4 regions of the Erwinia sp. E_sp_B01_1 genome follow, and region 4 is predicted to be linked to each of the others. Evidence: predicted binding sites of a transcription regulator. Region 4 holds the regulator's gene; each other region holds the start of a gene.
What was found. Region 4 encodes ArgR, which controls arginine synthesis, uptake and breakdown. Its sites were predicted from a motif close to ANTGAATAAAAATACANT; they were not measured.
Positions count from the first base shown of each region.

Region 1 (8,139 bases), 1.4 Mb from region 4:
GCGGACTTCTGGCGTCGTCATTGCCATCCTTTGCCACTGCCGATCGCCAGGGTGATGTCTCAGCTCTGGCAGGGGCCGGAACCCTTACTGACCACGCTCTCTCCGTGGCTCAGCGGTGAAGCGCCTGCGCTGAAGAACCCGCCCAACCTGGAAGAAACCTTCACCGAACGGCACGAAAAAATCATCGCCGAAATTCTGCGGATAAAAGCCGCGTGGCTTGCTGCCGGAAATTTGCACGATCTCATCGCGCAGTCCGGTGTGGATAAGCGCAGTTACAGCAGTAAGCATTTACCAGCCTGGCTGGATAAACTGACGCAGTGGGCTTCAGAAGAGACCGAAGATTACAGTTTTCCCAAAGAGCTTGAACGCTTTGGGCAGAACGTCTTACTGGATAAAACCAAAAAAGGCGAGGCGCCTCAGCATCCGCTGTTTACTGAAATTGACCGCTTTCTGGCGGAACCGCTCTCGCTGCGTGAGCTGGTGATAGCGCGGGCGTTGAGCGAAATCCGTTTCGTCACGCAGAAAGAGAAGCGGTTGAATGCGCTGCTGGGCTTTGATGACCTGCTGGGCGGGCTGGATGCCGCATTGCAGCAACCTACCGGTGAGGCGCTGGCGCTGGCGATTCGATCCCGCTATCCGGTTGCGCTGATTGATGAATTCCAGGACACCGATCCTCAGCAATACCGTATTTTCCGCACGCTGTATGTCGGGCAACCGGAGCACGCGTTGCTGCTGATTGGCGATCCCAAACAGGCGATCTACGCTTTTCGCGGGGCGGATATTTTCACCTATATGAAGGCGCGTAACGAAGTCAGCGCCCACTATACGCTGGATACTAACTGGCGCTCTTCCCCTGGCATGGTGAACAGCGTAAATCAGCTGTTTTCGCAGCAGCAGCACCCTTTTCTGTTCAGTGATATTCCTTTTCTGGCCGTACAGCCTGCGGCCCCCAATGCGGCGCTCAGCTTTACCCTGGAGGGGCAAGAGCAGCCCGCCTTACGCTTCTGGCTACAGCCGGGGGACGGCGTTGGCGTGACGGATTATCAACAGTTTATGGCACGTCAGTGCGCTGCCGATATCTGCCACTGGCTGACCGCAGGTCAGCAGGGCACCGCGCTGCTGGGTAAGGGTGAACAACAGCGCCCCGTGCAGGCTTCGGATATCACTATTCTGGTTCGTAGCCGCGGGGAAGCCGCGGTAATGAGGGAAGCCCTGAACAGCCTGGCTATTCCCTCCGTTTACCTCTCAAACCGTGACAGCGTTTTCACCACGCCCGAAGCCCGTGAAATGCTATGGCTGCTGCAGGCCGTTCTGGCGCCTGAACAGGAGCGGGTGCTGCGCAGTGCGCTGGCGACCAGTATTTTTGGTCTGGATGCGCCCACGCTGGATGCCCTGAACCAGGATGAGCGCGCCTGGGATGCGTTGGTGGATGAGTTTGACCGCTACCGCCAGCGCTGGCTTAAACGTGGCGTTCTGCCGATGCTGCGTGAGCTGATGGTGAACCGGCATATTGCAGAAAACCTGCTGGCCTCAGAGAGCGGCGAACGGCGGCTGACCGACCTTCTTCATCTTGGCGAACTGTTGCAGGAAGCCTCAGCCCAACTGGACAGCGAATATGCGCTGGTCCGCTGGCTGGCGCAGGAAGTCGCGCAGCCCAACGGACAGTCTTCCAGCCAGCAGCTAAGGCTGGAGAGCGATCGTCACCTGGTGCAGATTGTCACTATTCACAAATCCAAAGGGCTACAGTATCCGCTGGTCTGGCTGCCGTTTGCCGCTAATTATCGTGAGGCAGGCCAGGGCATCTACCACGATCGCGAAAGTTTTCAGGCGTTTCTTGACCTGTACAACGATGAAGAGAGCGTGGAACTGGCGGAACAGGAGCGTCTGGCTGAGGATCTGCGGCTGCTCTATGTTGCCCTGACCCGCTCAGTCTGGCATTGCAGCGTCGGCATTGCACCGCTGGTGAAAGGCAACCGCAAGAAAGAGGGCAGCAGCGACCTGCACCACAGCGCACTGGGCTATCTGGTGCAAAAGGGGGAAGCGGCGGATGCCAGCCAACTGCGTGACCAGCTTCAGGCTTTGAAAAGTGCTGCTTCGGATATCGTCATTGCCGGAGCACCGGATACCACCCCGTGGCGGCCTCAGCAGGCGGCAGAGCAAACGCTCACCAGCCAGCAAATCACCCGTTCGCTGCGTGATGAATGGCGCGTTACCAGCTATTCCGGGCTCCAGCAGCATGGCCACTCGGCCGCCTTTGATCTTCTTCCCCGGCTGGATGTGGACGCAGCAGGCGAAAGCCAGGCTCAGAGGGTGGCGGAACTCACGCCGCACAGCTTCCCCCGTGGGGCTGCGCCGGGCACATTTCTGCACAGCTTGTTTGAGGGGCTGGATTTCACTCAGCCGGTTGATGAGGAGTGGTTGAGTGAGCAGTTGCTGGCTCAGGGGCATGATATTGCCTGGCTGCCGGTAATGAAGCAGTGGCTGGAGTGTATTCTGCAAACGCCGCTGGATGAAACGGGTGTCAGCCTGAGCCAGCTGCCCGCCGACAAACGCCAGGTAGAATTACAGTTTTACCTTCCCATCAGGCAGATGCTTTCAGCCAGCAGCCTGGACTCCCTGATCCGTCAGCATGATGAGCTGTCGGCAACCTGCCCGCCGCTGAATTTTCAGCAGGTGCAGGGGATGCTTAAAGGCTTTATTGACCTGGTATTCTGCTGGCAGGGGAAATACTACCTGCTGGATTATAAATCTAACTGGCTGGGTGCCTCGGCAGAGGATTACACCCCGCAAGCGATGGCCCACGCAATGCAGGCCCATCGTTATGACCTGCAGTACCAGCTTTACAGCCTGGCGCTTCACCGTTATCTGTGCCACCGACTGGCTGATTATGACTATCAGCAGCACTTTGGTGGCGTATTCTATCTGTTTTTACGCGGTATCGACGGTTCAGCCGGCGGGAACGGGATCTACCGGACCCGGCCAGATGCGGCCTTCATCGCATCGCTGGATGCCCTGTTTGCCGGGAAAGAGCATGAGGATTTATGTCAGGAATAATTGCCCTGCTGCAGCAGGGCTGCGAACAACGGCTGTTTCGTTCTCTGGACGTTCAGTTTGCCGGTATGGTGGCCAGCGAAGAGCAGCCCTGGCTGATGCTGGCGGCGGCCTGTGTCAGTGCAGAAGCGGGGGAAGGACACGTTTGCCTGCCGCTGGTGCAGCTTACCGAGCAGTCGCTGTTTGATGGACGCCATCCTGAATTTGCCCGTCAACTCTGGCAGGCAGCCGGAGAGCCGGACTGGCTGGCTCTGCTGCAGGGCTCCCATGCGGTAGGTGATGGAACAACGGCCACGCCGCTGGTGCTGCATCAACAGCGTCTCTACCTGCACCGTATGTGGCAGTCTGAGGGCCATGTGGCGCAGTTTATTGTCCGTGAGTCTCCTGTTGCTGCGTTTGATCGTTCGCTGGTGCGGGCCGCGCTGGATAAGCAGTTTGGTCTGCAGCCGGATAACTGGCAGAAAATTGCGGCGGCGGTCGCCATCACCCGGCAAATCGCGGTGATCTCTGGCGGACCGGGAACCGGGAAAACCACGACGGTAGCAAAATTACTGGCGACAATGCTGGCGCTGTCTGAAGGTGCGATGCGTATCCGCCTCGCCGCCCCTACGGGCAAAGCTGCCGCAAGGCTGACCGAATCACTGGGGAAAGCGCTGCAACAGCTGGATGTCAGCGACGAAGAGAAACAGCGCTTCCCGGCCGAAGCGACCACGCTGCACCGACTGATGGGCGCGGTACCTGGCAGCCAGAGAATGCGCTATCACGCCGGTAATCCTTTGCACCTGGATTTGTTGGTGGTCGATGAAGCCTCAATGGTGGATTTGCCGATGATGGCGAACCTGATTGCTGCTTTACCGCCACACGCGAGGGTCATTTTCCTTGGCGATCGCGATCAACTGGCTTCAGTAGAAGCCGGGGCCGTGCTGGGCGATATCTGCCGCTGTGCGGAAGCGGGCTACAGCCCTGAACGGGCGGCGGAGCTCTCTGAACTCACCGGCTACGCAGTCGAAGGAAATAATGACGCTCAGGCTCCTCTGGTGCGCGACAGTATTTGCCTGCTGCGTAAAAGCTACCGTTTTGATGCCTCTTCCGGTATTGGTCAGCTTGCACTGGCGGTGAATGCCGGGGAAACGCGGCAGGTGGAAAAGGTTTTTGATAGCGGATTTACCGATATCGAGCGCTTCTCACTGAACAGCAGCGAGGCTTATCAGCATCTTCTTTCTGCGGGCGTTGTGGGCTACCGGCACTACCTTAGCTGCCTGGCAGAGGGCGCTGAACCTCAGGAAGTGTTAAAAGCTTTTGGCCGTTTCCAGCTGCTGTGCGCCCTACGCGAAGGGCCATTTGGCGTGATGGGGCTTAACGAGCGCATCGAAGTTTCTCTGCTCAGGGCGGGACTGATTCGCCGCTCACCAGGACCGGCCGGGAAATGGTATGTGGGCCGTCCGGTGATGATTGCCCGCAACGACAGCACGCTGGGGCTGTTTAACGGCGATATTGGTATCGCCATGCCGGATGAGGAAGGGGCACTTAAGGTCTTCTTCCCGTTGCCCGATGGCAGTATCAAAGCGGTGCTGCCCAGCCGGTTGCCGCCGCATGATACAGCCTGGGCCATGACCGTACACAAATCGCAGGGTTCAGAGTTTGAGCATACGCTGCTGGTCCTGCCCGTACAGTACACCCCGGTACTGACCCGTGAGCTGGTCTATACCGCCATCACCAGGGCCAAACAGCGTCTGACGCTTTATGCAGAAACACCTGTGCTGCACAGCGCGGTTAAAATGCGCACCCTGAGGCGAAGTGGGCTGGTAGAGAGGCTGGTGGAGTAACCGCCCGGCAGTTTTTTCAGTCGGGGCAGGGATAAGCGCGCAGGTGAGCCACGTCAGTTGAGGCGAGAACGCAAAAACGCCCGGTGATCTTCACCGGGCGTTTTGCTTTTTATCGGGCAGCAATAGTTCGTTAAGCTTTTTCCTGTCCCTCAACAGCAGCGGTAGGACAGTTTTCTTCCACGCGTCAGGCCATCAGGCGGGCGTGGCGCAGATCGGCCATCAGCACTTTGGAACGGCGCTGATAGTTGTACATCTCTTTTTTACTTTCCGGCAGCACTTCAATATCCACCGGCGTAAAGCCACGCTCCTGGAACCAGTGGATGCTGCGGGTAGTCAGCACGAACAATTTATTCAGCCCCATCTGACGAGCCTGTAACGCTACTCGCTCCAGCAGCGCCTCGCCGCGGGATGAGCTGCGGTAATCCGGATGAACGGCGACGCAGGCCATTTCACCAATCTGTTCTTCCGGGAAGGGGTAGAGCGCCGCACAGCCGATAGTCAGGTTGTCACGCTCAATAATGGTGAACTTATCGATTTCCATCTCCAGTTGCTCACGCGAGCGGCGAACCAGAATACCCTGTTGCTCAAGCGGCCGGATCAACTCCAGAATGCCGCCAATGTCGTTGATGGTGGCGCGACGGATCTGCTCTGCACTTTCCATCACAATCTGCGTGCCTATACCGTCACGAGAGAAGAGCTCCTGCAGCAGGGCCCCATCCTCCTGATAACTGATCAGGTGACTGCGCCGGACGCCGCTGCGGCAGGCTTTTACTGCACCGCGCAGGAAACGAACCGTACCCGACAGGTAATCATCTTCTTTTTCCAGATCTTCAATACGCTGTTGGGCATCGTTGGGGAACAGTTCAGAGATAACGTTGCCTTCGCTGTTCGTCACGCCCTGCTCTGAACAGAAGCCGATCATTTTTTCCGCTTTAAGCTTGATAGCCAGCTGCGTGGCGACTTCTTCAGAGGTGAGGTTAAAGCTCTCGCCAGTGACGGAAACGGCCACCGGCCCCATCAGTACGATGGCACCGCTGTCGAGTTGCCGGTGGATCGCCTCTTCATCAATGCGCCGGATGCGTCCACTGTGACAGTAGTCAACGCCATCATCCACGCCCAGCGGCTGAGCAATGATGAAGTTGCCGCTGACCACATTGATATGCGCACCCTGCAGCGGCGTGTTATTCAGGCTCATAGAGAGGCGGGCAGTAATATCTAACTGCAGACGACCGGCAGCTTGCTTGACCAGTTCAAGCGATTGCGCGTCCGTGACTCGTGTATGCTTGTGATAAATGGGTTCCAGCTGATGTTCAGCCAGATTAGCGTCAATCTGAGGCCGGGCGCCGTACACCACCACCAGGCGAATGCCGAGGCTGTGCAGCAGGCCAATATCATTGACGATGCTTGAGAAGTTCTCGTGTTCAATGGCTTCGCCACCGAGCATGATGACAAACGTTTTACCACGGTGGGCATTGATATAGGGGACGGTATGACGAAATCCCTGAACCAGCTCGGTACTACGTTCCTTCACGGCAAACCCTCTATGAATTATTATTCGCTAAAAGTGTATTTTTATTCTTTTAGAGGCCAGGCGCAAGGGGCAATTTTGCCGGGTTTTTCCGCTTTAGTGGCCACCCGAACGGCTAATGCACTGCATTATATCGATTTTTTCGGGTGACACTGCCAAAGGGATTCGCTAAAGTTTTTGCACCTTGTAGTCATTTGGCTTTTTTTCAGACACAAAACAGTAATGGAAGTGGAGCAGCATGTCCGATTTACCCTCTCCTGGCAGACGCCGGTTGTTAAAAAGCGCAGGAGCCGTCTTGCTGCTCAGCGTCAGTAAGGTGGGCCTGGCTGCCAGCAGTCATGCGGTGGCTATCCGTATCTGGCCTTCTTCTACCTACTCCCGCTTAACGCTGGAATCTGACCGGCCCCTTAAATATAAACAGTTTGCGCTCAGCCATCCTGAACGGGTGGTTGTGGATATTAAAAATATCCATCTCAATCATGTTCTGAAAGGGGTGGGTAATCTGGTCCGCAGCGACGATCCCTATATTAAAAATGCGCGTGTAGGCCAGTTTGATGCCCACACTGTACGGCTGGTGCTGGAACTTAAGCAGAACGTCACGCCGCGTGTTTTCACCCTGGATCCGGTGGCGGGGATTAAAAACCGGCTGGTGATGGATCTCTATCCCGCCAAAGGCAGCAGCTACGATCATGCCGACGACCCCCTGCTGGCGTTAATGGAGGATTACAACAAAGGTAATCTGGAGAGCAGCCAGCCTGCGACGGCTCCTTTACCCGGTAAAGCGGGAAGGGACCGTCCAATAGTGATCATGCTTGATCCGGGGCATGGCGGGGAAGATACCGGGGCGATTGGCAAACACAAAACCCGTGAAAAAGATATCGTACTGAAGATTGCCCGGCGGCTGAAATCGCTGATCGATAAAGAGCCCAATATGCGTGCCCATATGACCCGCAATGAGGATGTCTTTATTCCCCTGAAAGTCAGGGTCGCTAAAGCGCGTAAACAACGTGCGGATCTGTTTGTGTCGATTCATGCGGATGCCTTCACCAGCCGTGCTGCCCGGGGCTCTTCGGTGTTTGCCCTGTCCACCAAAGGGGCGACCAGTACCGCTGCCCGCTATCTTGCACAGACTCAGAACGAATCGGATCTGATTGGGGGTGTCAGTATGAGCGGGGACCGCTATCTCGATCACACCATGTTCGATATGGTGCAAAGCCTGACGGTTAATGACAGCCTTAAATTTGGTAAAGAGGTGCTGTCCCGCATGGGCAAAGTCAATCACCTGCATAAGAAGACGGTAGATCAGGCTGGGTTTGCGGTACTTAAAGCGCCAGATATCCCTTCTATCCTGGTAGAGACGGCGTTTATCAGTAATCTGGAAGAAGAGCGTAAGCTGCGCACCACGCGGTTCCAGCATCAGGTTGCGGATTCCATTCTGGCGGGGATAAAAGCTTACTTCGCAAGCGGGGCATCATTAGCACCAAGGAAATAGTCAGTAGAGCGGGGTGGGGTAGTGCTCACCCTGAAAATCAGGTTTGAAAGAAAAGGGAGAGTTTACAGGGGAAGAAAAAGGATTTTCAAAAGCCAGAAACAAAAAAACACCCGTTAAGGTGTTAAATTGGTTGCGGGAGCCGGATTTGAACCGACGACCTTCGGGTTATGAGCCCGACGAGCTACCAGGCTGCTCCATCCCGCGTCCGATATGCTGTTGCTTCCGTCACAACAGGTCTTACT
Region 1 is NZ_CP142208.1:3,870,020-3,878,158, reverse strand. Features, by position in the region: gene recB (exodeoxyribonuclease V subunit beta) at 1-3,054, shown strand, start outside; gene recD (exodeoxyribonuclease V subunit alpha) at 3,042-4,877, shown strand; gene argA (amino-acid N-acetyltransferase) at 5,062-6,408, opposite strand; gene amiC (N-acetylmuramoyl-L-alanine amidase AmiC) at 6,644-7,897, shown strand; tRNA gene VRC33_RS18095 (tRNA-Met) at 8,025-8,101, opposite strand.
Region 1: a site for ArgR is predicted at 6,441-6,458, ahead of argA (amino-acid N-acetyltransferase). Genes of this name have one in related genera too.

Region 2 (8,139 bases), 1.1 Mb from region 4:
TGGCAAAACCAACGATTCTCATCACCATTGCAAAACGCGTGGATCCTCTTCCGCAGCCGGACAGCGATGAAAGTTACAGCCTGAAGGTCACCGGCGAAGGCGTGAAGCTGGATGCCGCCACCCGTTTCGGCGCGATGCGCGGTATGGAAACGCTGCTGCAACTGGTGCAGAACGCCGGGCAGAAAAGCGAGATCCCCTTTGTGGAAATCCATGACAGCCCGCGTTTTCCCTGGCGTGGGATCCTGATCGATTCTGCCCGTCACTTTATGCCGCTGGAGACCATCCGCCGCCAGATCGACGGTATTGCCGCCGCCAGAATGAACGTCTTCCACTGGCACCTGACCGACGATCAGGGCTGGCGCTTTGCCTCCAGCCACTTCCCGCAGTTGCAGGAGAAGGGCAGCGACGGCCTGTTCTATACCCAGGATCAGATGAAAGCGATCGTCCGGTATGCGGCGGATCGTGGCGTGCGCGTGGTGCCAGAGATCGACTTTCCGGGCCATGCTACTGCACTGGCGGTGGCGATGCCGGAGTTGCTCAGCGCCCCTGGCCCTTATCAGATAGAGCGGGGCTGGGGGGTGTTTAAACCCTTGCTGGACCCCAGCAATGAACAGGTTTATGCCTTTATTGATACCCTGCTTGGCGAAGTCACTGCTATCTTCCCTGACCCCTGGCTGCATATCGGCGGCGATGAAGTGGATGCCACCCAGTGGAAAGCGTCAGAGCATATTCAGGCGTTTATGCGGGCTAAAGGGCTGAAGGATGAGCACGCGCTTCAGGCTGATTTCAATCAGCGGCTGGAAAAGATCCTGGAGAAGCACCACCGGCAGATGGTGGGCTGGGATGAGATTGCCCATCCGGATCTGCCCAAAAGCATCCTGATCCAGTCCTGGCAGGGTCAGGATGCGCTGGGGGACGTCAGCAAAAATGACTATCGGGGCATTCTCTCTGCCGGGTTCTATCTGGATCAGGCGCAGCCCGCTTCCTATCACTACCGCAACGAAGTGTATCCCGTCGGGCTAAACGGCGAGGATCGCATCCGCAAAGGCGAAAATGCCCAGAGCTGGGAATTCACTATGCCGAGGCTGAAAGGCAGCGCGGTTAAGGGCAGCTTCACGCTGATTGAGCACAACGGCCAGTGGCGGGGCTTTATCGACTTTGCCGGTAAGTCGCGTCGGCTGGTACAGGAAGTTGACTGGCTGGCACCGGATCAGGTGACCTTCAGCGTGGATACCTGGATGGGGCGCTTTAAACCGGTGGTTTCCCTGACGGGCAATAAGCTGACGGGCTACATGCTGGTGGGCAATGTCCGCTATCCTGCGCAAGGCAACAAGCTGAAAGCACCACCCGCAGGTAGCCAACCCAGCGTCCCCAGTGAGCAGCAGATGAAGGCTAATCTGTTGGGCGGCGAAGCCGCGTTGTGGGCAGAAATTGTCAATCCGCAGGTGACAGATGTGCGCCTGTGGCCACGGGCTTTTGTCGTGGCGGAGCGGCTCTGGTCCGCAAAAGATGTTACCGACGTGCCGAATATGTATCGGCGTCTGGCGGCCGTGGACAGCTGGTCTGTGGTTTCGGTGGGTCTGCAACAGCATGCCCAGACCCAGACTCAGATGATCCGTCTGGCTAACAGCAGCGACATCGTTCCCCTGCAAATCTTCGCCGAAGCGCTGGAGCCTGCCCAGTATTACACTCGCCAGCATCTTAAATTCCAGGCCGGGCATTACGATCTTAACGAACCGCTGAACCGGCTGGCCGATGTGCTGCCGGCGGAGAGCGACAAGATCCGCGAGCTGACCAGCCAGGTGGATGCGCTGGTGGAGAACCGGGGGGACAAACAGGCGATGCAGGCGATCCGCCATCAGTTGACGCTGTGGCAGCAAAACGTGCCGGAAGTGATGCCGTTGCTGGCGCAGAACTACCAGCTTCAGCCGTTACAGCCTGTAGCGCAGCAGCTACAGGAGATCAGCAGCATGGGGCTGTCGTTACTGGATGCGTGGGAAGCGCACCGCACGTTTGGCGCACATGATGTGGCCGCGATGCATGCGAAGCTGGATAAGGCGGCGGCCACTCAGGATGAAGTGGTCCTGGCGCTGGTCTATCCGGTTGAGAAGTTACTGCAGGCAGGACGCTAGGCTGAAAGGCTGCTTCAACAGGTGACAGAACGCATTCTCCCGCAGGCTACAGATGAAACCTGCTCTCGCGGGCAGCAGTGAAACCCTCTCCCGCACGCGGGAGAGGAGGGCCGTTTAGCGACGAACGGCGATTGCTTCGATTTCGATCTTCACATCTTTAGGCAAACGGGCCACTTCCACGCAGGAACGCGCCGGGAAGCTGGCCTGGTGCTCAGTGAAAAAGGCTTCATAAGCGGCATTCACCGTGGCGAAGTCGTTCAAATCCTTGACGAACACCGTGGTTTTCACAATATCACCTACTTTCAGGCCGGCGGCTTCAACGATAGCCCTGACGTTCTCCAGCGACTGACGCGCCTGAGCGGTAACGTCCTCAGCCACGGTGCCGGTTTTTGGATCGACCGGGATCTGACCGGAAGTGATGATCATGCTGCCAAGATCGACGCCCTGCACGTAAGGGCCGATGGCGGCTGGTGCGTTTTCAGTGCTGATTTCGCGAGACATACTTTCTCCCTTTTAAGTGAATGCTGGCTGACAGGCCAGTGCCTCAGGGCGGGGTGATTTCCGCCCTGAATCCGGCCCATTATAGGCCGCTGACCCGTGATTACCAGTTCGCCAGCACCACGTGGTGAGCAAAGGATTTTTCGCAGTATTTGCAGGTTAAACGCACGTCATCCTGACGTTTTTTCACCGCAAAGCTGGAGCTCACCGGCTCGCTGCGGCTGATGCAGTTGCTGTTCGGGCAGGTCAGCACATGCTCGATTCGCTCTGGCATCTCCGGCGAAATTTTGCCAACCACTTCATAATTGTCGATGCGGTTCACCGTGGCGTGCGGGGCATAAACCGCCAGCTGGTTGATCTGATCTTCAGTCAGGAAAGTGTTCTCGATCTTGATCAAATCTTTGCGGCCCATCTCGCCGGAAGGCAGATTCAGGCCGATGGTAATACGCTGATCGGTTTCGGTGAGGCGGAACAGCGACAGCAGCTTAAAGCCGATCTGCGCCGGAATGTGGTCGATTACCGTGCCACGTTTAATCGCTTCAACCTGCAATTTATTGTCTTGCGTCATCGTCATACCCCTTACAGAACCGTTTCGCTAAGCACCAGCGCCAGCAGCGCCTGCCGTGCGTAGATGCCGTTGCCCGCCTGCTGGAAATACCAGGCGTAAGGCGTTTTATCCACATCGGTGGTGATTTCATCAATGCGCGGCAGCGGATGCAGCACTTTCATATTATCCTGAGCACCGGCCAGGTCAGCCGCGCGCAACACAAATTGCGCCTTAACGTTGGCGTATTCTGACGGGTCCAGACGCTCTTTCTGCACGCGCGTCATATAGAGAATATCTACCTGAGGCACCACTTCTTCGATGCTGTCGTGGCGGCTCCAGATAATGCCTTTTTCATCCAGTACATCCGTGATGTAAGCAGGCATCGCCAGCGCGTCCGGGGCGATAAAGTAGAAGCGGTTGCCATCGAACTTCGCCAGCGCCTGCGCCAGGGAGTGAACGGTACGGCCATACTTCAGGTCGCCGACCATAGCGATACTCAGGTTACTGAGGCGCCCCTGCGTTTCCTGGATGGTAAACAGATCCAGCAGCGTCTGCGTCGGATGCTGGTTAGCGCCATCGCCGGCATTGAGGACAGGCACGCCGTTGGATAACTCGGTCGCCAGGCGGGCAGCGCCTTCCTGCGGGTGGCGCATCACGATGGCATCCACATAAGTCCCAATCACCGAAATGGTGTCTGCCAGCGTCTCGCCTTTTTTGCCCAGCGAAGTGTTGCTGCCATCGGCAAAGCCGACCACGGAAGCGCCCAGACGGTGCATCGCCGTTTCAAAAGAGAGACGGGTGCGCGTGGAAGCTTCAAAAAAACAGCTCGCCACCACAATATGCTTCAGCAGTTCCGGCTGAGGAGTTGCCTTGAGACTGGCCGCCGTTTGCAGCACCAGTTCCAGCTCCTCACGGTTAAGGTCGTTAATGGAAATGATATGTTTGTGAAATAATGGATTAGCCATCGTCTCTCCTGAGCGTGCCGGTTAGCTGAAAAACGGGCAAAAAAAAGCCCCTCAATGAGGGGCTTCTTTTTATGATCGGTGATGCCAGGGAAGGAAAACGGCGCTGCCAGCCTGGTATCAGGCTTGTCACTCCGGCAATGTTAACGCTACTCAGTTTCATGCATCCTCCTGGCAAATCGCCGCAAATTATACTCGTATTGCTGATGACTTCAAGATGCAATTCCCGGTGGTTTTGCCGCTGTGTGACTGACAGCCAATCGTCATCTGAACCGGGATTTAGTGTGAATTGGAAAGCGTGGCAACCATCACCGCTTTGATGGTGTGCAAACGGTTTTCCGCCTGATCGAACACCACGCTGTGGGCAGATTCGAACACCTCGTCGGTGACTTCCATGCCGCCGTGCAGATCGTACTGCTCAGCCATCTGCTGGCCCAGCGTGGTCTGGTCATCGTGGAAAGCGGGCAGGCAGTGCAGGAATTTCACCTTTGGATTACCGGTCAGCGCCAGCATGGCGCTGTTCACCTGATAGGCGCGCAGCAGCTCAATCCGCTCCTGCCACACTTCTTTCGGTTCACCCATCGATACCCAAACGTCGGTGTAGATAAAGTCTGCGCCCTTTACGCCTTCAGCAATATCTTCGGTCAGGGTGATTTTACCGCCGGTCTTCACTGCGGCTTTACGGCATTCTTCAACCAGAGCCGGATCGGGCCAGCAACCCTTAGGGGCAACCAGGCGTAAATCCAGTCCTGTCAGCGCGGCGGCTTCCATCATGGTGTTACCCATGTTGTTGTGAGCATCACCCACATAGGCAAACGTCATCTGGCTGAACGCTTTTTCCGGCAGATGCTCCTGCATGGTCAGTAAATCTGCCAGCAGCTGAGTCGGGTGGAATTCGTTAGTCAGGCCGTTCCAGACCGGTACGCCAGCATGTTCAGCCAGGGATTCAACCAGCGCCTGACCGTGGCCACGGTACTGGATGCCGTGATACATGCGGCCCAGAACGCGGGCGGTATCTTTCATCGACTCTTTATGACCAATCTGGCTGCCGCTTGGGCCGAGATAAGTGACGTTGGCACCCTGATCGTAAGCGGCAACTTCGAAAGAGCATCGCGTGCGGGTCGAGTCTTTTTCGAAGATGAGCGCAATATTCTTGCCTTTCAGGTGCTGAACTTCTTCGCCATTCTGTTTATCTGTTTTCAGCGTGGAGGCCAGCGCAAGGAAAGCGGTAAGTTCTGCGGGGGTGAAATCCAGAAGCCTGAGAAAATGACGTTGATATAACTGACTCATAAAGCACTCCAGGTGACATTTATTGAATTAAAATTCAATTTAACCGTATGAATATGCATTTTCAACCCCGGCGTGCAGAAACTTTTGTTTAAAGGTAGTGGCGGGATGAGCACTGTGGGAAAATACTAACAAGAGATGCCACACACAGAGGAACGGATCATGGCAAACGAAGCCTTGCTGGAAGAGCAGCGTGAAGAGACGCGGCTGATTATTGAAGAGCTTTTAGACGACGGCAGCGACCCGGATGCACTTTACACCATTGAACACCACCTCTCCTGCGACAGTTTCGACGCGCTGGAAAAGGCGGCGGTTGAAGCGTTTAAAATGGGTTACGAAGTGACCGAGCCGGAAGAGCTTGAGCTGGAAGACGGCAGCAAAGTGATGTGCTGCGACATTCTCAGCGAAGGCGCACTGAACGCTGAGCTGATCGACGTTCAGGTCGAGCAACTGGTGGATCTGGCTGGCAAGTTCAACGTCGATTACGACGGCTGGGGCACCTACTTTGAAGACCCGGATGCTGAAGATGAAGACGAAGATGGTGATGCTGATGATGAAGAAGATGACGGCATCCGTCACTGATTCAAGCCGTTGAACATAAAAGGCCTGCACTCTGGTGTGGGCCTCTTTTTATTCCGTAGCCGGACGGCTCATCCTCCTCTTTCTTCACGGAACGTAAGCCCGCATGAACAACGATCGTCTTCTTGCCCCTGTTCACGAATTTCTGCATTGCCGCACCCCACAGGCCTGGATTGAACAGGCCCGTAAACCTGAACATCTGCCGCTGCTGTTAACGGACCACCTTGTCTGCGAGCTGAAAGCGGCGCAAACCGCTATGTGGCTTATTCGCCGGTATGTGGCGGACAAAGAGAGTGGTGAGGCGCTGCTGGCCTGGCTGAAGCCCTGGGAGATGTTTGTGCATTGTGAAAATGCCGATCTCTCCTTCCTTGAGCAGCATAAAGCCTTGTCAAAAACGGTCATCAGTCGGGCGGATGTTCTCTATGGTGACATCCTCGTGGATAAGATGGTGCTGCTGATCAAAGAGGAGCTGCATCATTTTTACCAGGTGCTGGAGATCATGCAGGCGCGTGGCATACCTTACGTTAAAATCACCGCCAGCCGTTATGCCAAAGGCCTGCTGCGCGAAGTCGCAACTCATGAGCCGCAAACGCTGGTGGACAAGTTAATCTGCGGCGCCTATATCGAGGCCCGTTCCTGCGAACGCTTTGCCAGCCTGGCCCCTTATCTGGATGACGAACTGGCTGCTTTTTACGTGTCGCTGTTACGCTCTGAGGCACGCCACTACCAGGATTACCTGGCGCTTGCCGCGCAGATCTCCCCTGTGGATATAACGCAACGCGTTCAAAAAATAGGGGAAACCGAAGCAAAACTGATTAATGAGCCTGACCCTGAGCTGCGCTTTCACAGCGGTGTGCCGGTAACAGAATGTTGACCCACTCTTTTCCGTAGAATTAAGCCTGGTGCGGAGGGTTGTTGTCAGCTAACCCGCATTTTTACCGCCGGGCCGGGGTGATTTTATTAAGTGTTAATCCGATCACAAATCAATTCTCTTCTGCCCTTTGGGGCCGGTGGATTGGCTATACTTTTTAATCGCGTGAAAGGGGATTGTTACCTCGGGCAAAACCTGATGCCGGATGTTCAGCTAAACATGCTGCCATCCCGAATCAGGTTTTTTTGCCTGAATTTCGCCGTGCCGGGCGGAAGGGAAATAAATTAATTCGCTTACAGCGTTTTCAGCATCGTCACTTCACAGTCCACATGTCCGGTGCAGCCCATCGGGCCGTCGATATGCTCAAACCCTAAATGCTCATACAGACGTACGGCACGAGTCAGCGAAGCAGTGGTTTCCAGATAGCAGCGTTTGAAACCGCGCTCGCGGGCAAAGTCCATCGCCTGCATGGCCAGCTCACGCGCCAGCCCCATACCGCGCACTGCGGGCATAAAGTACATCTTCTGCAGTTCGCAGATACCTTCCTCGCTGCACTTCAAGGGCGCTACGCCGCCGCCGCCGACAATCTTGCCTTCCAGCTCAATCACCCAGTAAGCACTGTCGGGTTCGCTGTAGAGCTCAAACAGATGATCGAGGTTAGGGTCGGCCACGGTAAAGCCTTTGTCTGCCGTCAGGCCAAACTCAGCGGAGACGTCGCGGATCACCCGGGCGATATGCGGATTATCATCGGACTGCATCGGGCGAACCCGCAGGGTAGTGGTTGAGAGCGTTGTCATAGCGGTGCCGTTTTTTTCTGCCTGGCAGGCAGTGTAATAACTTTAAGTAGCCTTATGCAATATCCGCTTTTTCAGCGGCTGTTACAGAGAACCTGACCATAAAAAAAGGCCCGGCGAGAATCTCTCTGCCGGGCCTTTAAGACGCAGTGATTATTACAGTGCGGCGATCACAGCCTGCTGTTCAATCAGCTTGATTTTAGCCTGCTCAAACTCGGTCATGCGCTCGCGCTCTTTCGCCACTACGGCTTCCGGAGCACGGGAGACAAACCCCTCGTTCGACAGCTTGCTCTCAATCTTACCGATTTCCACTTCCAGCTTGGTGACTTCCTTCGCCAGACGCTCCAGCTCGGTCGCTTTATCCACCAGATCCGCCATTGGGATCAGCAGCTCGGCACCGTCGATGATTTTGGTCACCGATACCGGTCCTTTTTCCGCCGCTTCCAGACAGGTAATGCTGTCCAGACGT
Region 2 is NZ_CP142208.1:4,224,656-4,232,794, reverse strand. Features, by position in the region: gene VRC33_RS19675 (family 20 glycosylhydrolase) at 1-2,132, shown strand, start outside; gene ridA (2-iminobutanoate/2-iminopropanoate deaminase) at 2,247-2,633, opposite strand; gene pyrI (aspartate carbamoyltransferase regulatory subunit) at 2,734-3,198, opposite strand; gene pyrB (aspartate carbamoyltransferase) at 3,210-4,142, opposite strand; gene argF (ornithine carbamoyltransferase) at 4,419-5,429, opposite strand; gene rraB (ribonuclease E inhibitor RraB) at 5,589-6,008, shown strand; gene miaE (tRNA isopentenyl-2-thiomethyl-A-37 hydroxylase MiaE) at 6,112-6,879, shown strand; gene VRC33_RS19640 (GNAT family N-acetyltransferase) at 7,170-7,673, opposite strand; gene VRC33_RS19635 (valine--tRNA ligase) at 7,827-8,139, opposite strand, start outside.
Region 2: a site for ArgR is predicted at 5,451-5,468, ahead of argF (ornithine carbamoyltransferase). Genes of this name have one in related genera too.

Region 3 (8,139 bases), 690 kb from region 4:
CACGGCTAATGAAGGCAGCAGCGTGATACCGCTACCGGCAGCGACCATATTGCGCAGGGTTTCCAGACTCGTCGCACGGAAATGTGTATCTTCATCTGCACCCGCCTGGAAGCAAAAGCCCATAGCCTGATCGCGCAAACAGTGCCCATCTTCCAGCATCAGCAGTTTCTCACCCGCCAAATCAGACATGGGTACACGCTCGCGATCGTGCCACGGATGGTCCTGATAAACCGCCAGCTTCATCGGCTCGTCAAACAATGGCACTTCAATAAACGCTTCGGACTCTTTAACCAACGCCAGGATGGCACAATCCAGCTTGCCGCTGTCCAGCTGCGCGAGCAATTGCTGGGTCTGAGCTTCATGCAGATACATTTCCAGTTTGGGAAAAGTTTTATGCAACGAAGGCACAATCTGTGGAAGCAGATAAGGCCCAACCGTTGGGATTAAGCCAATATGCAGTGGCCCGGACATCGCTTCACCTTGCTGGCTGGCCATCTCCTTTAGCACTTTCACTTCGCGTAAAACCGTACGCGCCTGATCGACCAGAAGCAGACCAGCCTGGGTAAACAGCACCTTACGACTGGTTCGTTCTAGTAACATCACGCCAAGCTCATCCTCAAGCTTGCGGATCTGACCGCTCAGGGTGGGTTGGCTGACATGGCAGGAGTCTGCTGCACGTCGAAAATGACGGTGTTCGGCCAACGCTACCAGGTATTCAAGATCACGAATATTCATTTTATCCTCCAGGCCACGATAGTTCATGGCGATAGATAGGATAGCAATCAGCGATTAGCCCTATCAAGCTTAGAAAGTAATAATGTGAGCCGTTCGGGATTTGAATCAATTTTTTTACTTCTGAAGAGGTCGTTTATGTTTGCTGGTCAGGAAGGTAAGTCCGTCCCACAAGTCACTTTTCACACGCGTCAGGGCGACAATTGGGTCGACGTAACGACTGATGAGCTGTTTAAAGACAAAACTGTGATTCTTTTTTCATTACCGGGTGCTTTTACACCGACCTGTTCATCCAGCCATCTCCCACGTTATAACGAGCTGTCTGACGTTTTTAAAAAACATGGCGTGGATAACATCCTTTGTGTGTCGGTCAATGACACCTTCGTGATGAACGCCTGGAAGGCCGATCAGCATGCGGCGAACATTACTTTTATTCCAGACGGCAACGGTGATTTTACCCGTGGCATGGAGATGCTGGTTGAGAAAGTGGATCTGGGCTTTGGGCCCCGCTCATGGCGTTATTCCATGCTGGTACGTAACGGCGTGGTGGAAAAAATGTTTGTAGAGCCAAACAAGCCGGGCGACCCGTTTGAAGTGTCTGATGCTGATACCATGCTTCGCTACCTGGCACCCGAATTTAAAGTGCAGGAGTCTGTTTCCCTGTTCACCAAGCCGGGTTGCTCATTCTGCGCCAAAGCCAAGCAGATGTTGCAGGATCGCGGAATTCAGTATGAAGAGATTGTACTGGGACAGGACGCCACCACCGTCAGCCTGCGGGCAGTGACAGGTCGTGCGACGGTTCCTCAGGTCTTTATCGGTGGGCGCCATATCGGCGGCAGCGACGATCTGGAAAAGTTTTTTGTAGTCTGAAGGATAAGCAGGAGGGGTGAGACCACGATCGCCCCACCCTCTTATGTGCCAATAACGTAGAATAAAGTCGAAACCTTTTTGGGCGGGCCTTAGGCCCGCCCTTTTTTTGCCTGTCAGTTGGCCCTGCCAGATCTGCCTGCGTTAAGCCAGACGGTTTTTCGCGTCGGTAATCGCCAGCGACACCTGATGAGGTGAAACGCCGCCTTTAGCATTACGTTTATCGAGGCATGATTGCAGCGACAGGAACGGATAGACATCATCAGCAATCACGTTGCTGAAAACTTGCAGCTCTTCCAGCTTAAGCGCTTCCAGCGCCACGCCTTTTTTGATTGCAGCCACAACGACTTCGCCCACAATGTGGTGTGCTTCGCGGAATGGCATGCCTTTGCCTACCAGGTAATCAGCCAGCTCCGTAGCGTTAGCATATCCCTGCTCAGCCGCTTCCTGGCAGCGCGGACGCTTCACCTGAATACCATCCAGTACCAGCGCAGCCATATGCAGGCAGTCTGACCAGGTATCCAGCGCGTCGAAGAGTCCCTCTTTGTCTTCCTGCATATCTTTGTTGTACGCCAGCGGCAGACCTTTCAGAGTCATCATCATGCCGGTCAGCGCACCCTGCACGCGGCCACATTTACCACGGATCAGCTCCAGCGCATCCGGGTTTTTCTTCTGCGGCATCAGGGAAGACCCTGAAGTCACGCGATCGGACAACTCCACGAACCCGGATTCACCGGTATTAAAGAAAATCAGATCTTCTGCAAACCGGGAAAGATGAACCATGCCGATTGAGGCATCGGACAGCAGCTCCAGCACATGATCGCGGTCAGAAACAGTATCCAGACTGTTGCGGGTGGCGGAGGCAAAACCTAACCAGCCAGCCAGTTGCTCACGGTCAATTTCATAAGCGGTACCGGCCAGAGCGCCGCAGCCCAGCGGGCTGACGTCCAGACGCTTAAGCGTGTCCTGCAGGCGACTTTCGTCCCGCGCCAGCATCTCCACATAGGCCAGGCACCAGTGAGCAAAGGTGACGGGCTGCGCGCGCTGCAGGTGGGTATAACCCGGCATCACTGCATCCTGGTTCGCTTCTGCGGTAGCCACCAGCGCCTGCTGAAGCTGACGGGTAGCGATGAGCAGTTCACTGACCTGAGCTTTACACCACAATTTCAGATCGGTCGCCACCTGGTCGTTACGGCTGCGTCCGGTATGAAGCTTTTTGCCGAGTGCCCCGACCTTCTCAATCAGGCGCCCCTCAACATAGCTGTGAATATCTTCGGCATCGCTTTCCAGAATCTGCTGCGGATTGGCACGCACCTCTTCCAGTAAAACGGTCAGCGCGCTTTCCAGCTGCTGCTGCTCTTCTGCCGTCAGAACATTGACGGTTACCAGCGCTTTGGACCAGGCCACGGATCCAACGATATCCTGCTCTGCCAGACGATAGTCAAAGCGCAGCGAGTCATTAAATTGTTTGAAACGTTGATCTGCTGCCTGAGTAAATCGTCCACCCCAAAGTGCCATGTCAGTGCTCCATTAATTTGTTTGGTAAAAGTCATTTCAAATAACGACCGGGGTGTTCTGCCCCGGTCGTTCAGGCGAGGCCTATTTCTTTTCGTTCAGCGCACGAATGCGTGAAGAAAGGGAGAAGAGACGGATGAAGCCACCAGCATGACGGTGGTCATAAACTTCATCTTCGCCGAAGGTAGCGAACTCTTCTGAGTAGAGGCTGTTAGCGGATTTCTTCTGGGTCGCGGTAACCTGGCCTTTGTAGAGCTGCAGCACAACTTCGCCGTTAACGTCTTCAGCCAGCGACTCAGCCGCAGCCTGAATGGACTTACGCAGCGGCGCGAACCAGCGACCATCGTAAACCACATAAGACATCTCATGGCCCAACTGCTCACGCCATTTGAAGCTGTCACGATCCAGAACCAGCTGCTCTACTGCACGCAGCGCGTTAACCATGATGGTGCCGCCGGGAGTTTCGTAGCAGCCGCGGGATTTGATACCCACCAGACGGTTTTCCACGATATCAATACGGCCCACGCCATGTTTAGCACCCAACACATTCAGCGCCTCAAGACACTGGAACGGGCTCAGGGCTTTACCGTTAACGGCAACCACGCGGCCTTTCTCAACGGATACGGTAACCTCTTCAGGCTGGTCTGGCGCTTCCAGCGGATCCACGGTCCACACCCAGCAATCTTTGTTCGGGGCATTCCACGGGCTTTCCAGCACGCCGCCTTCGGTAGAGATGTGCCAGGCGTTTTCATCACGGCTGTAAATCTTCTCCAGCGAAGCGGTAGTCGGGATATTGCGCTCTTTCAGGTAATCGAGCAGCGCTTCACGGGAACGCAGATCCCACTCACGCCACGGCGCAACGACTTTCAGCTGCGGAGCCAGAGCGGTATAGGTAGTTTCGAAACGCACCTGGTCGTTTCCTTTGCCTGTCGCTCCGTGACACAGCGCGTCTGCGCCTACTTTCAGCGCCAGTTCAACCTGGGCTTTAGCGATAATCGGGCGCGCCATGGAAGTACCCAGCAGGTAGGTGCCTTCATACAATGCACCAGTTTGCAGTACAGGATAGACGTAGTCGCTAATGAACTCTTCACGCAGGTCTACAACGTGGCATTCAGAGGCACCGGACTGCAGAGCTTTCTGCTCAACACCTTCCAGATCGCCGCGCTCCTGACCAATATCGGCCACAAACGCCACCACTTCACAACCGCCGTAGTTCTCTTTCAGCCATGGAATGATTGCCGAAGTATCCAGACCACCGGAGTAAGCCAGTACGATTTTCTTGATGCTCTTGTCTTGCATTGTCATTTCCTTGAAAACTTTGTTAAGCGAGGATCCGGGTGCCTACAGACACGCCGTTGAAAAGGGTTGGCAGCTGTTCAGCATGCCGCCAGCTGGCAATATCTACCGGGCGGCCCAGCGTGCGAGCAGCGTCGAGGGCAGCATTAACTTTCACGATCATGCCATCGGTAATAACGCCTTCAGCGATCAACTGCTCAGCCATCCCGGCGGTCATCTCTTCAATACGCTGACCGTTACCATCCAGAATACCGCTGACATCTGACAGCAGGATCAGGTCAGCGCCAAGAGTTGAAGCCAGCGCGGTAGCGGCCTGATCGGCATTGACGTTCATCAACTTGCCGTCCTGAGTGATACCGATAGAGCTGATTACCGGCAGAAAACCCGCCGTCAGGAGCGTATTAATCAATACTGGCGATCCTGGCGTAGCCAGGCCAACGTGCCCCAGCTCTTCATCGAAGGCCTCAACGTTGACGCTACTGCCATCACCCAGGCACAGACCTACCGCCTCTATGCCGTGTTTTTTAGACCAGGCAAGCAGGGTTTTGTTGGCGGTTCCGGCCAGCGCTCCGGTGATAATATCGATCTGATCGGCTGGCGTGACGCGAAGGCCATTCTTCTTTTTCACCGGCAGCGCGAGCTTGCTCATCAGCTCATCGACCAGGCAACCGCCGCCGTGAACAATCACTAATGGCCGTTGGTGAGCGGTACGGTAAGTGACCAGCGCATCAAACAGACGCTCCAGCGCCTCTTCGCTATCCAGCAGCACGCCACCGAGTTTAATAATTAAGGGATTCATAACCTTACTCACTGATTAAATAAGTGACTGCGTTTCCGGGAAACCGAAACGTATATTCAGGCATTGCACCGCCTGTGACGAAGCCCCTTTCAGCAGGTTATCCTCCGCTGAAACGACAATCAGGTGCTCGCCCTGAACGGCAAAGCCGATGTCACAAAAAGGCAGGCCGACCACGCCTTTAATGGAAGGCACACCTTTATCATAGACCCGCACAAGCGGCTTATCATGATAGGCAGTGTGGAAGGCCTCAGCCACATCATCACGCGTTACCCCTGCTTTTAACCGGCAGGTGGTAGTGGCCAGAATACCGCGAGGGAAATTTCCCAGGTGCGGCGTAAAGATCACCGGTACGCCAAGATGCGCAACAATTTCAGGATGATGGCGATGGGTGAAGATGCCGTAAGGCTGGAGGCTGACCTCGCAGAAGCTGGTGCCCACCGCCGCTTTACGGCCCGCGCCGCTCACACCGCTGGTGGCATTGATCACCGGCCATTGCGCGTCATTTAATAAGCCACCTTCGACCAGCGGCTTCAAAGCCAGCTGCGCCGCAGTAGGATAACAACCAGGCACAGCAATCAGCTGAGCCTCTTTAATTTTATCGTGCTGCCACTCAGCCAGGCCGTAAACGGCTTTATCCAGCCACGCCTGATGCTGATGAGAGAAGCCATAATAGTCAGTGAAAAAACGTTGATCGTTAACGCGGAAGGCTGCGGAAAGATCGAATACCACACAGCCAGCAGCGAGGAATTCAGGCGCGAGGTCATGGCTGACCTCATGGGCAGTCGCCAGGAAAACAACATCCACTTTATCCGCATATTGCGAAGCGCTGCTCAGAGGCTGCAACGGCATATCAAGGATGCCTTTTAACTGTGGATGAAGATCGGAAAGTAATTTTCCTGCGTCCGGGCTTTGCGCTGAAACCGCCAAAGCGGTTATGTTCACCTGTGGGTGACGATTCAGGTAAGTCGCAAGCTCTACGCCAGCATAGCCACTGGCACCAACAATCAGCGTATTCAACATCAGACTGACTACCTTATCTGGTCTCAAAATTTCGGGTTGCAGCGGTTTGAAGCTGTGTACCCACGCGAGCGGCGCTGGACTTTGGAAGATTTTCCGGTTTCCATCCGTACGCCATTAATGTATTTTTATTCACTATTAATGCATGAATATTGATACTATCCTAACTCAAGGACTGTCAACAGTGAAGACAAAATTACCGCCTTTTATTGAGCTCTACCGTGAGTTGATTGCCACTCCTTCAATCAGCGCAACCGACATTGCCATCGATCAGAGTAATGAAACTTTAATCAATTTGCTGGCCGGCTGGTTCCGCGACCTGGGCTTCAGCGTTGAGGTCCAACCGGTGCCGGGCACCCGCCATAAATTCAACATGCTGGCCAAAACCGGCAAGGGTGCGGGTGGATTGCTACTGGCAGGTCATACCGATACCGTTCCCTATGACGATGGCCGCTGGACCCGCGATCCGTTCACGCTGACCGAACACGATAATAAGCTGTACGGCCTGGGTACTGCTGACATGAAAGGCTTCTTTGCTTTCATTCTGGATACCCTGCGCGACATTGACGTGACAAAGCTGGAAAAGCCGCTCTATATCCTGGCCACCGCCGATGAAGAAACCACGATGGCCGGGGCGAAGTATTTCTCTGAAAACACAACCATCCGACCGGATTGCGCGATCATCGGTGAGCCGACCTCGCTGAAACCCGTTCGTGCTCACAAGGGCCATTTGTCTCAGTCAATCCGCATTCAGGGCCAGTCGGGACATTCCAGCGATCCTGCACGCGGGGTTAATGCCATTGAGCTGATGCATGAATCCATTACGCATCTGATGGGTCTGCGTAATACGCTGAAAGAACGCTACCACCATGACGGTTTTGCGATCCCCTATCCAACCATGAACTTTGGCTATATCAACGGCGGCGATGCACCAAATCGTATCTGTGCCTGTTGTGAAATGTATATGGATATTCGTCCGCTGCCGGGACTGTCGTTGAACGAACTGGAAGGGTTGCTGAATGATGCGCTGGCACCGGTTAGCGAACGCTGGCCTGGCCGTGTGACGATCGCTGAGTTGCATCCTCCGATCCCGGGATATGAATGCCCGCGCGACCATAAACTGGTCCAGGTTGTTGAAAAACTGCTGGGAACAGAGACAGAAGTGGTGAATTACTGTACGGAAGCGCCATTTATCCAGGAATTGTGCCCGACCCTGGTTCTAGGACCCGGATCAATCAATCAGGCGCACCAGCCTGATGAATACATCGATACCGCATTTATTAAACCAACCCGCGAATTGATCGCTCAGGTTGTGCATCATTTTTGCCACCACTAAATGACATTCGGGGCAATTCACTAGTTAAACAGCGAGTTGCCCCTGATTTGTTCCGTCTTTCATGATAAGAATAACTTATCTCACTTTGTTGTAATTAAATTTCATAAATAACCGTAATTTAGCCGCTGAACTTGCCAGATTTTAGCCAATTGACGAATGGTAACGAACGTGGCTAGATAAAAGGCGAAGTTATGCCGGCGACGGTGAAATAAAGTGACAAAAACAAGAAGGGTGTCAGGGGTCATATGAACGAACAATATTCCGCAATGCGAAGTAATGTCAGTATGCTCGGCAAACTGCTCGGGGATACGATTAAGGATGCGCTTGGAGAGAACATCCTTGAGCGGGTGGAAACCATCCGTAAGCTCTCTAAGTCATCACGTGCGGGAAATGACGCCCACCGTAAAGAATTGCTGTCAACGCTGCAAAACTTGTCAAATGACGAGCTGCTGCCCGTGGCACGCGCCTTCAGTCAGTTTTTGAATCTGACCAATGTCGCCGAGCAATATCACACCATCTCCCCGAAAGGCGAAGGGGCTAACCACCCGGAGATGCTGACCAAAGTTTTCGACCGTCT
Region 3 is NZ_CP142208.1:4,605,130-4,613,268, forward strand. Features, by position in the region: gene oxyR (DNA-binding transcriptional regulator OxyR) at 1-735, opposite strand, end outside; gene VRC33_RS21385 (redoxin family protein) at 871-1,602, shown strand; gene argH (argininosuccinate lyase) at 1,744-3,117, opposite strand; gene VRC33_RS21395 (argininosuccinate synthase) at 3,199-4,413, opposite strand; gene argB (acetylglutamate kinase) at 4,436-5,209, opposite strand; gene argC (N-acetyl-gamma-glutamyl-phosphate reductase) at 5,225-6,229, opposite strand; gene argE (acetylornithine deacetylase) at 6,411-7,562, shown strand; gene ppc (phosphoenolpyruvate carboxylase) at 7,808-8,139, shown strand, end outside.
Region 3: a site for ArgR is predicted at 6,346-6,363, ahead of argC (N-acetyl-gamma-glutamyl-phosphate reductase). Genes of this name have one in related genera too.

Region 4 (8,139 bases):
TGGATAAACTCTGGACAGGGCTGGTACGGCGAACCGCCGCATTGAACGGTATGCGCGGCAATCTGATGATGGAATCCAGTCGCTGGCAGAAAATTGATCGCCGGATGCGTGCGCTGAATACGCTTTCGCTGACTCTGATCACCCAGGCAGCTGAAACCTTTCTGATCCAGAATTCCCGTCAGGAATATGTGCCCCCGCAGTTCCATATCTTCTTTGAAAAGCCGGTAGAGAGCATTGGCGATATCCATAAGCGTATGAAAATTATGCGCAGGGTGATCAGTGTCAGCGGCAGTAAAAATACCCCGGTGACTCTCCGCAACTGGGTGGTTGCCTCAACGCGTTATCTTCTGCTGTTGAAGGGTATCCACACCAACAGCAGCATCAGCCGCATTGAACAGGAAGTGCTGGATGAGGAGCCGGTTGTAAAAGTCCGTTCTGCTGAAACCCGTCATGCACTGATCAACGGTATCCGGACATTTGTTGCCACCGCTGTAGGATCGCTGTTCTGGTTATGGAGCGGCTGGACTTCGGGAAGCGGGGCGATGGTGATGCTGGCGGTCATTACCGCGCTGGCAATGCGAATGCCAAATCCACTGATGATGGCCAAGGATTTTCTCTACGGCATGATCGTGGCGATCCCACTCGGGTCGCTCTACTACATGGTGATCATGCCGGGCACCCAGCAAAGTATGCTGTTGCTCTGTATTGCGCTGGGCGTAATGGCATTTATTGGTGGGATCCTGATCCAGCGGCGGCAGATTGGTACGCTCGGCGCGCTGGTAGGCACTATCAATATCCTCACGCTGGATAATCCGATGACCTTCAACGTCAGCGTATTTCTGGATAATGCCCTGGGACAGGCCATCGGCTGCTTCCTGGCCCTGTTGGTTATCCTGTTGATCCGCGACACCTCCAAAGCCCGTACCGGCCGCACCTTGCTCAACCGCTTTATGTATGCCGCCGTTTCTGCCATGACCACCAATCAGGTCCGACGCAGGGAAAACCATCTCCCTGCGCTCTATCATCAGCTCTTTATGCTGCTGAATATGTTCCCTGGCGACATCGACAAATTCCGTATTGCCCTGACGCTGATCATTGGTCATCAGCGTCTCAGAGATGCGGAGATTCCGGTTAATGAAGAGTTGTCGGCCTGGCATAAGCAGTTGCGTCACACGGCTGACCGGGTGATCTCGGCCAGCAGCGATGCAAAACGACGCAGGTATTTTGAACGTCTTCTGGCCGAATTAGATATCTATCAGGAAAAACTGCGTCACTACGAGGCGCCGCTGGGCGTGACCGAGCCGGTGCAAAGGCTGGCCGATATGTTGAAAAAGTACCAGAACACCCTCATCCAAATCTGACTTTACGCTGATACAGGACTGTATCAGCGTTTTCCCATTCCCGTTTCTCCCTGCCTGGTTCATACCGGGATAATGTGTGCCATCTATACTTATTTATTCAGGATGGCAAACCACTCAGGAGAAGATAATGAGCACCTCCCTTCAGGACAATGAATTATTCCAGACCGGTTATTTTGCTGATGGCCAGTGGCAGCAAAGCGCATCAACTTTTGATGTCCTTAATCCTGCCACCGGAGAAGTGATAGCTCAGGTGGCTAAAGCCGGTAAAAAAGAGACAGAACAGGCCATCGCGGCAGCGGAAAAAGCCTTCCCGGCCTGGCGTGCTAAAACCGCGAAAGAGCGCAGTGAAATTCTCTATCGCTGGTATCAACTGATGATCGACAACAAGGTCTGGCTCGGTAAGTTGATGACGGCTGAACAGGGCAAGCCGGTCAAAGAAGCTGAAGGAGAAGTTGAGTACGCCGCCAGCTTCATTCAGTGGTTCGCTGAGCAGGCTAAACGTGCCAACGGGGAGATTATCCCCCCGGCAAAAACCGGCTCACGTATTCTGGCAACCCGCGAACCCATTGGCGTGGTGGCTGCCATCACACCCTGGAACTTCCCGATGGCGATGCTGACCCGCAAGCTTGGCCCTGCGCTTGCCGCTGGTTGTACCGGAATTATTAAGCCGGCCAACAATACGCCGCTGTCGGCTTTTGCTCTGGTGATGCTGGCAAAAAAAGCGGGTGTACCAGAGGGGGTACTGAATGCCGTAGCCGGGGACACGCATGCCATCAGCGATGCGATTATGGCCAGCAAAGCCGTCAGGAAAATTTCGTTCACCGGATCCACCGCCGTGGGCAAACTTCTGATGCGTAACGCGGCTGAAACCATGAAAAAGGTCTCTATGGAACTTGGTGGTAATGCGCCCTATATCGTCTTCGACGATGCGGATATTGACGCCGCCGTAAAAGGGGCCATTGCCAATAAATTCCGTAATGCCGGCCAGGTCTGCGTCAGCGTGAACCGCTTCTTTATCCACAATTCGATTTATGACCGCTTTGTCAGACAGCTGGCAGAGGAAGTCAGTAAACTCAAAGTGGGTAACGGTATGGATGAAGGGGTGATCGTAGGGCCCCTGATTGAAGCTGCCGCGGTTGAGAAGGTTGAAGAACACGTGAAGGATGCGGTCGCCAACGGTGGCAAAATTGTCACGGGTGGCGCGCGTCATGCTCTGGGCGGTAACTTCTGGCAGCCAACGGTGATAGCAGAGGCGAATGAAAAGATGAAGCTCGCCAGAGAAGAGACTTTTGGGCCGGTTGCAGCCTGCTTCCGCTTTGATGATGAAGATGATGTCATCCGGCGGGCCAATGATACCGAATTTGGCCTGGCAGCTTACTTTTACACCCAGAACCTGCAGCGGGTATTCCGTGTTTCAGCCGCATTAGAAAGTGGTATGGTCGGCATAAATGAGTGTGCCGTTTCTACTGAACTTGCCCCGTTTGGCGGTGTGAAAGAGTCCGGGCTGGGGCGTGAAGGATCGGTGCTGGGGCTTGAAGAGTATTTAGAGGTAAAAGCCCTGCATATTGGGGGACTGTAACTCACCGGGCGGCGTCCCGCCGCCCAACCGTCTGCCTTGTGGAGCGGCCAGTATGAGAACAGAGATTTTTGATTTTGATGAGATAGTCGATCAGGCGCATTTTTTCCGGCAGTTCAGCGAACGTTTTGCGCTGGCCGATTTGGCCGTCACCGATTTAGACAGTTTGTGGGATGCAGTTAGCGCGCTACCCGTGCCGCTGGGGATTGAATTTATCCATTTAGGAACAGGGCAGAAACGGCGTTATGGTGCGCTGATTTTATTGTTTGATGAAGCGGAAGAGGAGCAGGAAGGCCTTCTGCGCTTTAATGTTCGCTGAAGGACAGAGACAAAAAAGGCCCCGGCGAGCGGGGCCAAAAGGTTCGTCATACTGACGAGGAATACTTTCAAATTTTTGCAGTGGCATGCCAGCGAGGGTAATTGCGGGCTTCGACGACGCGCTGCTGGCCTCTGTTATTTATACAACTCTGCCGTGGCGTGGTAGTTGCCGTTGGTATAGGCCTCAATCACACGGTAAGAGCTGGCGCCTTCTTTATCGGCTTTCTGCGAAAGTTCCTGACGGATATCCGTTGGTGCCGCATCAATACCGCTGACGCTGATGGTGCCCATGGATTGCAGATTCTGACTGCTAACCTGCTGATCGGTGACGAGATGTGCAGCGCTGGCACCGAAGGAGAGGACGGAAGCAAGGCTGAGTACGGCAATGGCTAATTTGGTTTTCATAATAAATACTCCGGGTAAGGGTGAGCGGTAACCGAAAGGGCTCGAAGGCGATTTTTATTCCTGGGGTTACCGGTCTGTAAGGTAGAGGTAATTGCTGGTCTCAACGGCTTATTTGTACAGCTCGGCTGTAGCGTGATAGTTGCCATCAAGGCGGGCTTCCACCACACGGTAAGCAGAAGCGCCCTGTGCATCGGCTTTCTGGCTCAGCTGCTGACGAATGCTCATCGGTGAGCCTGATACGCCACTCACGGAGATGGTGCCGACTGCTTGCAGATTTTGCGCCTGATCCGCGTTGACAGATTCAGCTGCAAAAGCACCAAAAGAGAGGGCGGAAAGTACGCTCAGGGTAGCTACAGTAGTTTTAATATTCATGATCTATTCCTCGTAGTGTATTTTTATCTTTCTGTTTACTGTGATTCTCATCACGAAAATAAGTATAGATCTGATAACGTAAAAAATTAATAGCAAGCTAATAATGTTTTGTTGTGGTTATTTATCATTTCGCTGCTTTTTAATAACCTTCTGTTATAAAAAACGCTTATAAGTTGTGCAGCTCATGTTAATTCCATGTAAAAACATACGGATATGTGAATTTAGCCATTTGTGCGCTTATTTGTGGTGGATCACACCGTGAGACGAGAGTATCCAGTTTCATCACTCTGTCGTAGGGCGATTGAAGCAGACGATTGTTCTGGCAGGATGGGACGGAGAGAGCAGAAATTACAAAGCCGACGGGCGTCGGCTTTTGAAAATCCTTCGGGCTACTGAAGAGTTATCCCTGCGGGTATAACTGAAACTTCTTACAGCTCCTGTTCAAACAGTTTGAGGATCGCCTCATATAACTGCTTCACAGTAAACGCTCTCGCTGGCGTAACAAAGATGGTGTCATCGCCTGCAATGGTTCCCAGAATCCCTTCAGCTTTACCCAGTGAGTCAAGCATGCGGGCAATCAACTGAGCGGCGCCCGGACTGGTGTGGATCACCACCAGGGCATCGTTATAGTCGATATCCAGAACCAGATTTTTCAGCGGGCTGGTTGTGGTAGGCACGCCGAGTTCTGCAGGCAGGCAATAGACCATTTCCATTTTGGCATTGCGCGTGCGGACAGCACCGAACTTGGTAAGCATGCGTGACACTTTTGACTGATTAATATTGTCGAAGCCATCTTCCTGCAGTGCGGCAACAATCTCGCCCTGCGAGCTGAACTTCTCTTCTTTTAATAGCGCTTTGAACGCTTTAATCAGATCTTCTTGTTTTGATGGGTTACGCATAGGCTTCCGCGAAAAAGTCAGAAATAAAGGGGGTGGCCCCGGCGGGACAGAACATGATTATGCAGTGAAGTGAATTTTTATGCAATAAATCCTTGCGGTGTTCCGCCATCCCGGGCAGACAGAGACGCAGTTTACCAAACTTTGTGCTGAAAAAAACGGGCTTAATAACAGAGCGGTAGTACGAAAAGTAAACAGAATGTTATTAAAATGATGTTGTTCAGATAAGCGCTAAGGGTGTAATGTAAAAGTAGAATATGTTGTCTGCACTGGGTTACGAACAGCGTTTCTTATAATGCGGTCAATCTCACCCGCTTCGGCGTTTTTTGGGCCTGAGGGCTCAAAATAACATGATGGCATTCGCTAAGACCTTCCGGGTCGTCTATGTTCCTGACCAGAGAGATTTTCGACACATCACGCACACTATAATAAGGAGTTTAGGATGAAAGTTGCAGTTCTCGGCGCAGCTGGCGGTATTGGCCAGGCTCTCGCACTTCTGCTTAAAACCCAGCTTCCTGCAGGTTCAGAACTCTCCCTGTATGACATCGCTCCTGTTACGCCTGGCGTGGCAGTAGATTTGAGCCATATCCCTACCGACGTAAAAATCAAAGGATTCAGTGGCGAAGATGCCACCCCGGCCCTTCAGGGCGCTGACGTTGTGCTGATTTCTGCCGGCGTGGCGCGTAAACCTGGTATGGACCGCTCCGATCTGTTCAATGTCAACGCCGGTATCGTGCGCAATCTGATTGAACAGGTTGCCAGCACCAGCCCGAAAGCCCTGATAGGGATCATCACTAACCCGGTCAACACCACCGTGGCAATTGCTGCTGAAGTGCTGAAAAAGGCTGGCGTATACGACAAAAACAAACTGTTTGGCGTTACCACGCTGGATATTATTCGTTCCAATACTTTTGTTGCTGAGCTGAAAGGCAAAGACCCTGCCGGGCTGAATATCCCTGTGGTAGGTGGACACTCAGGCGTGACTATTCTTCCTCTGCTGTCACAGATCCCAGGCGTCAGTTTCTCCGATCAGGAAGTGGCCGATCTGACTAAACGTATTCAGAATGCCGGTACGGAAGTGGTTGAGGCTAAAGCGGGTGGCGGGTCTGCTACGCTGTCGATGGGCCAGGCTGCAGCTAAGTTTGGTCTTTCACTGGTGCGGGCGTTGAAGGGCGAAAGCAATGTTGTGGAATGTGCCTACGTTGAAGGCGATGGCGAGTATGCCCGTTTCTTCTCTCAGCCGCTGCTGCTGGGTAAAACGGGGATTATTGAACGCCAGCCCATTGGAACGCTGAGCGCATTTGAAAAGCAGTCTTTAGAAGGCATGCTGGAAACGCTGAAGAAAGATATTACGCTGGGCGAAGAGTTCGTTAAATAACCCTGCTACAGGGCCAGCAATCGCTGGCCCTTTCATTTATCGCCGTGTTCAATCTGGCTACTGGCAGCTTCATCTTCTGATGTTGCGCAGGATATCGATTAATTTCCCGGATATTCCAGTACGGTGACTGGCAATTTCATCTTTTGGTCGTTGCGCATGATATCAACATCAATCACCGTTCCCGGCCGGATTTCAGCTACCTGATCCATGGTTTCCACAGCAGAGATCGCCGGTTTATGGTTCACACTGGTGATAACATCATTCACCTGTAAGCCCGCTTTGGCCGCTGGCCCACCCTGGGCAACGTTAGTTACCACGATCCCCTGAATATGATCCAGACCGCTGTTCTGCCCATGCATCTGAGGGACTTCCCGGCCACTGATGCCGATAAAACCACGGATTACGCGGCCATCACGAATTAATTTATCCATAATCTTAACCGCCAGAGCGGTTGGTATAGCAAAGCCAATCCCTTCCGGCGTCTCACCATCATTACTTTTATCAAATGAGAGCGTGTTTATGCCCATCAGTTCGCCCAGCGAATTGATCAGCGCTCCACCGGAGTTGCCTTTGTTGATTGAGGCATCAGTTTGCAGAAAGTTTTGATAACGGGAGGGGCTTAATCCCACACGGCCAGTTGCGCTGATAATCCCCTGGGTCACGGTCTGGCCGATGTTATAGGGGTTACCGATCGCCATCACCAGATCGCCAATGTGAGCGGTGCGTTTAGGGTTGATTGGAATAACAGGCAGCCCGGAAGCTGTGATCTTCAGGACCGCAAGATCGGTAAGACTGTCCGACCCCACCAGCATCGCTTCGAAAATTTGTCCATCCTGCAGCGCCACGATGATCTGATCGGCATCATTGATAACATGCTTGTTAGTCAGAATGTAGCCGCGGGCATCCATGATTACTCCGGATCCCAGCGTGCGTATCTCAAGGTTATCAGCGGAGGCATTGGCACTGCGGTTATACACGTTCACTACCGCAGGAGCGGCTCGTCGCACGGCCGGGTTGTAGCTGACCGGCGTCTGATCGGCACTGTCATCTTTTTGGGCGAAAAAGTCACTGCCGATCCTTAATGCCGGCAGGGCCGCCAGCAGAAGACCCGCAACCACAAGGCCAAGAAGCACTGAACGCAAAAGTTTAGGAAACATGGCTTTAACAGGTGAGTGGATAACTTTGGGCAGGATAACATGAGTTAAGCGGACACGCAGGTGTCCGCATCATGATTTAACGTAAAAGCAGATAGATGCTCTCATCACCCCGAATAACGTTCAGGGCCAGTAACGGTGGTTTGGCCTCCAGCAGTTTGCGCAGTTCAGCCAGATTTTCCACTTTGGTCCGGTTAAGGCCCACAATGACATCGCCTTTCTGCAATCCAAACTGTTCTGCCGGCGTGGATTTTTCCACGGCATCAACGTTGACGCCTTTGGTCCCGTCCTTCGCCGCACCATCACTCAATGTGGCGCCCTGCAACGCAGGCGTCATTTGTTCTGCGCTGCTGCTGCCCTGAGTGCTGGTATCAAGTTTTACGGTGACGGTCACAGGCTTACCTTCACGTAGCAGGCCAACTTTTACATCTTTACCTGGCGCAGTGGTACCGATGGTCACGCGCAGGGCAGCAAAACTCTCAACCGGCTTATCATCCAGGCTGGTAATGATATCACCCGCTTTGATGCCGGCTTTAGCAGCGGCGGAACCCGGCAACACTTCATTGACGAAGGCGCCACGCTGAACATCCACGTTAAAGGCTTTAGCCATTTCGGCCGTCATCTCTGTGCCCTTGATGCCCAACTGACCCCGTTTAACTTCGCCAAACTCAATTAACTG
Region 4 is NZ_CP142208.1:494,933-503,071, forward strand. Features, by position in the region: gene aaeB (p-hydroxybenzoic acid efflux pump subunit AaeB) at 1-1,361, shown strand, start outside; gene VRC33_RS02315 (NAD-dependent succinate-semialdehyde dehydrogenase) at 1,489-2,940, shown strand; gene VRC33_RS02320 (hypothetical protein) at 2,993-3,256, shown strand; gene yhcN (peroxide/acid stress response protein YhcN) at 3,391-3,660, opposite strand; gene yhcN (peroxide/acid stress response protein YhcN) at 3,769-4,032, opposite strand; gene argR (transcriptional regulator ArgR) at 4,461-4,931, opposite strand; gene mdh (malate dehydrogenase) at 5,371-6,306, shown strand; gene degS (outer membrane-stress sensor serine endopeptidase DegS) at 6,405-7,463, opposite strand; gene degQ (serine endoprotease DegQ) at 7,540-8,139, opposite strand, start outside.